DNA from 2 places in the Helcococcus ovis genome. Region 2 is predicted to be linked to the other one. Evidence: a T-box and tRNA genes for the amino acid it is inferred to sense, from the RefSeq annotation. Region 2 holds a T-box; the other holds one or more tRNA genes.

Region 1 (2,380 bases), 700 kb from region 2:
AAAAAACTAATGTAATATAAAAAAGTCGCTTGAAGTGATAAAAATATTTTGGAAATATAAAAAAATAATATTAAAAAAATATTGACAAAGTGATAAAAATAATGTATTATTAAATAGTCGCTTGAGAGAGTTTGAAAATAAAAGACTTGACAGGGGAAAATAAATATAGTATATTAAATAAGTCACATAGTGGCCCTATGGTCAAGCGGTTAAGACATCGCCCTTTCACGGCGGTAACCCGGGTTCGAATCCCGGTAGGGTCACCAAATATATGGGCGTTTAGCTCAGTTGGGAGAGCATCTGCCTTACAAGCAGGGGGTCATAGGTTCAAGTCCTATAACGCCCACCATATATACTTTTAATTAATTGGCCCGGTAGTTCAGCTGGTTAGAATGCAAGCCTGTCACGCTTGAGGTCAGGGGTTCGAGCCCCCTTCGGGTCGCCAATTATATTTTTGATAATTAAATAAGTAGTACGCTGGTGTAGCTCAATCGGTAGAGCAATTGATTTGTAATCAATAGGTTGGTGGTTCAAGTCCTCTCACCAGCTCCAAAGATGGAGGAGTTCCCGAGTTGGCCAAAGGGGACGGACTGTAAATCCGTTAGCTTCGCTTTCAGTGGTTCAAATCCACTCTCCTCCACCAATTAAACTTTATAGGTTTATTCAAAAATTTGCGGGTGTAGCTCAGTGGTAGAGCCCCAGCCTTCCAAGCTGGTTGCGAGGGTTCGACTCCCTTCACCCGCTCCAACTTGGACCTATAGCTCAGCAGGATAGAGCAACGGCCTTCTAAGCCGTGTGTCAGAGGTTCGAATCCTCTTAGGTTCGCCATAATGGGGTATAGCCAAGTCGGTAAGGCACAAGACTTTGACTCTTGCATTTCCTAGGTTCGAGTCCTAGTACCCCAGCCAAATATGACCCGTTAGCTCAGTCGGTAGAGCACTTGGCTTTTAACCAAGGTGTCCGGAGTTCGAGCCTCCGACGGGTCACCATTTTTTTATAATTTATGTTCTTAAGGTACGGAGGGGTACCGAAGTGGCCATAACGGGGCGGTCTTGAAAACCGTTTGTGTGAAAGCACGCGTGGGTTCGAATCCCACCTCCTCCGCCAACTTTGGAGAAGTACTCAAGTGGCTGAAGAGGCTCCCCTGCTAAGGGAGTAGGTCCTTTACGGGACGCGAGGGTTCAAATCCCTCTTTCTCCGCCATAAGCACTTCTGTATTTTGTAAGAGAATTAGCCTGGATAGCTCAGTAGGTAGAGCAACGGATTGAAGCTCCGTGTGTCGCTGGTTCAATTCCGGCTCCAGGCACCAATTTAACCAACTTAATAGCCTTAGGGGTATAGTTCAGTTGGTAGAACGTTGGTCTCCAAAACCAAATGCCGAGGGTTCGAGTCCTTCTACCCCTGCCAATTATTTTGTTTATGGACCTGTAGCTCAGGTGGTTAGAGCGCACGCCTGATAAGCGTGAGGTCGATGGTTCGAGTCCATCCAGGTCCACCATCCTAATTTATAGGGGCCATTAGCTCAGTTGGTTAGAGCGGCCGGCTCATAACCGGTAGGTCCTTGGTTCAAGTCCATGATGGCCCACCATATAACTAATCTGTGAGTTTATCACGGATTTTTTATTTTTAATAAGTTTTTATAAGCCTATAATCTAATGATTATATTTTTTTTAGGTTCTTTGTAAAATACCCATAGGGCACAAATAGTGTTGGTGAAGAACTAAAGTAACATATTTAGAGAATTAGAGAGTAAAATTTCTAATTCTCTTTTTAATTTGTTAATATCTTTTTAGGTTTTCTAGTAATTAATATTGGTTATTTGTCAAATAGTGTTGAGTATAAAATTAACTTGCACTATTTGTTGTAGAACCATTTTTATAGATAGATTTTTTATGAAAAAAATATAATACTTATGGTTATTTTTATATTGTTATTAACTACATGTACAGAAAATAAGACTTTTTCAAAAAATATTTCTACAGCTTAAAAAAGTAGTGCTATCGGTTTAAATAAGAGGATTATTTTTAGATTATAATATGTACCATTGCAATTTTAGTATATCATTTCAAAAATACCACTTAAAAATCAATTTTTAAAATTTGAGATGTAAAATTGGTTTAGATTATGGTCAAGTCCTAAAAGTAGTGCTACGGGAAAATTTGAGTCGAAAAATCTTAAAGGCGTGACAGATGCGGATTTACAGTTTGGAAAATTGAGAAACCAAGGAAATAATAATAGTCAAAAAAAAAGAAAACAAAATTGTAAAAGATGTTAGAGTAGGTGTAATTAAGTTTATTGAAGAACAATTTGCTAATGTAAATATAAAAAAATTGATAACAATAACCTTAAATATTATGTAAATAATAAATTTAACAAAAAA
Region 2 (2,380 bases):
TTTCAACCATTTTATCTTTAACATCAGTTACTCTCAAGTACCATGATGGTTTTGAATAGTAAATCAGTGGTGTACCACATCTCCAACAATGTGGGTAATTGTGTTCCATTTTTTGTTTCGAAAATAATTTATTATTTTCTCCAAGGTAAATTACGATATCTAAATCACAATCCATTACAAATTTACCTTTCCATGGTGTTTCCTTAAATTTACCTTCTTCATCAACCGGATTTACTAATGGTAAATTGTACTTTAATCCTACTTGATAGTCATCCTCACCAAATGCAGGTGCAGAGTGAACTATACCCGTACCATCTTCAATACTTACATAGTCAGCTAATGTTACAAAAAACGCCTTTTTATTAACATTGATATATGGAAGAAGTTGTTCATATTCCATATATTCCATATCTTTACCTCTTAAATTTTCAACTACTTCGTAATCTTCACCAAGAACTTTTGTAGCTAATTTTTCAGCAAGATAATAGTACTCATCACCTTTCTTAACTTTTACATAATCAATTTCCGGACCTACAGTCAAAGCAACGTTTGAAGGTAGTGTCCATGGAGTTGTTGTCCACGCTAAAAAATATTCATTTTCTTTATCTTTTAATTTAAATTTAACTGTTGCAGTTTGAGATTTAATAATTTTATATCCTTGTGCAACCTCATGAGAAGCAAGTCCTGTACCACATCTTGGACAATATGGTAAAATCTTAGCTCCTTCATATAGCAATCCTTTTTTATTAAAATCATCTAATAAATGCCATGCTGTTTCAATATAATCATTATCCAATGTAATATATGGATTATCCATATCAGCTAAAAATGCCATTCTATCTGACATATCTTTCCACATTCCACTATATGTAAATACTGATTCTCTACACACTTTATTAAATTTTTCAACACCATATTCTTCAATTTCTTTTTTTGAATTTAGGTGTAATTTCTTTTCAGCTTCAATTTCAACAGGCAATCCGTGAGTATCCCATCCTGCCTTTCTTTCAACATAATATCCTCTCATAGTTTTATATCTACAGGTCATATCTTTTAAGGTTCTGGATATAACGTGATGAATACCGGGTTTGCCATTAGCTGTTGGTGGTCCATCAAAAAATACATAACTAGGTCCATCTTTTCTAGTTTCTGTTGATTGTTTCAACAAATCAATTTCTTTCCAATAATCAGAAATCTGTTTTTCTCTATCTTTAACGGAACTTTCTGATAATGCTTCAAATTTCATAACTACCTCCAATTTTTATTTTTACATTATATTTTACACATTTAGTAGGAATGTTAATAATTTCAATTTAATTAATATTATAAATAATTGCGTTTGACGTACTTTTGTCTTCAGTCGATGCTTCGCATCGTCTGATACTTCTCCCTTACGTCATTTCCCGCCTGCTACCTTCAATTCAAAGCTCCCTCTTCGGTCGCTTTTCATTGGGTAGCTTTGCGTTTGACGTACTTTTGTCTTCAGTCGATGCTTCGCATCGTCTGAGCGACAAAGTTACGTCATAAAAAAATCCCTGCAAAATGCAGGGACGAAAATCCGTGGTACCACCCAAATTTACTATTTATAATAGCCTCATAGCATAACGCCGCCAAGCGAATTTCCTTAATTATTTCAGGAAATTATCTCATAAGTGATTTTCATTAATAGCTTCAGTATCTTTTTCAGCTAACAAGATCTCTCTATTCATCCACAATTAATTACTGTCTTAGTCTCAGATTTTCATATCATTTTAATAATATATATTTTTCATGATTTTGTCAATTTTTTAATATTTTGTTTAGCAGTATTTTAAATCATTTAATTTATACATTTTAAGTTTTCCTGTCAAATTAAAACAAATAAATTTATATAAATATAGTTAAAATTCTAATGATTTCTTATTCATACTGATTGAAAGGACAAATCCCATCAATAATAAATTAATTAATTGGAATGTTCCCCCATGCGAGAAAAATGGAAGCGGGATACCCGTTACAGGCATAATTTTCATAGTCATCCCCATATTTTCAAATACGTGTACAAATAAGAGTGCTAATACCCCTATAACAAATGTAGTATGATAGAGATCATCTGATTTATATGCTATTAAAACCATTCTGGTGAATATAATAAAATAAAGCAGCATAGCAAAAGCTCCACCTAAAAATCCAAAGTCCTCTACCAGCACAGGAAATATAAAATCTGTATGTTGCTCCGGTATGTATCTATTTTGAGAAAATGGCCCGGATTTATATCCTCTTCCTAATAATTGTCCAGAGCCTAAGGCGATTAAACCTCTATCAGTTTGATGTGTTGATGTTGATAAATTTCTGGATGAATCCTTAAAATCTAAAATCCTGTCCTTTGCATATCCTGCAA

What was found. The T-box of region 2 lies ahead of ileS (isoleucine--tRNA ligase). A T-box ahead of a tRNA ligase gene usually reads a tRNA of that ligase, here a tRNA-Ile.
Region 1: it encodes a tRNA-Ile, which carries the amino acid that the T-box ahead of ileS (isoleucine--tRNA ligase) is inferred to sense. The anticodon was not compared.

What each region holds. Positions count from the first base shown of each region.
Region 1 covers NZ_CP119081.1:478,896-481,275, forward strand. Annotated here, with positions in the region: tRNA gene EQF90_RS02230 (tRNA-Glu) at 192-266, shown strand; tRNA gene EQF90_RS02235 (tRNA-Val) at 274-349, shown strand; tRNA gene EQF90_RS02240 (tRNA-Asp) at 369-445, shown strand; tRNA gene EQF90_RS02245 (tRNA-Thr) at 477-552, shown strand; tRNA gene EQF90_RS02250 (tRNA-Tyr) at 558-643, shown strand; tRNA gene EQF90_RS02255 (tRNA-Gly) at 674-747, shown strand; tRNA gene EQF90_RS02260 (tRNA-Arg) at 752-828, shown strand; tRNA gene EQF90_RS02265 (tRNA-Gln) at 832-908, shown strand; tRNA gene EQF90_RS02270 (tRNA-Lys) at 914-989, shown strand; tRNA gene EQF90_RS02275 (tRNA-Ser) at 1,019-1,107, shown strand; tRNA gene EQF90_RS02280 (tRNA-Ser) at 1,113-1,203, shown strand; tRNA gene EQF90_RS02285 (tRNA-Phe) at 1,234-1,309, shown strand; tRNA gene EQF90_RS02290 (tRNA-Trp) at 1,332-1,407, shown strand; tRNA gene EQF90_RS02295 (tRNA-Ile) at 1,422-1,498, shown strand; tRNA gene EQF90_RS02300 (tRNA-Ile) at 1,512-1,588, shown strand.
Region 2 covers NZ_CP119081.1:1,549,309-1,551,688, forward strand. Annotated here, with positions in the region: gene ileS (isoleucine--tRNA ligase) at 1-1,246, opposite strand, end outside; T-box leader at 1,544-1,744, opposite strand; gene EQF90_RS07345 (FtsW/RodA/SpoVE family cell cycle protein) at 1,881-2,380, opposite strand, start outside.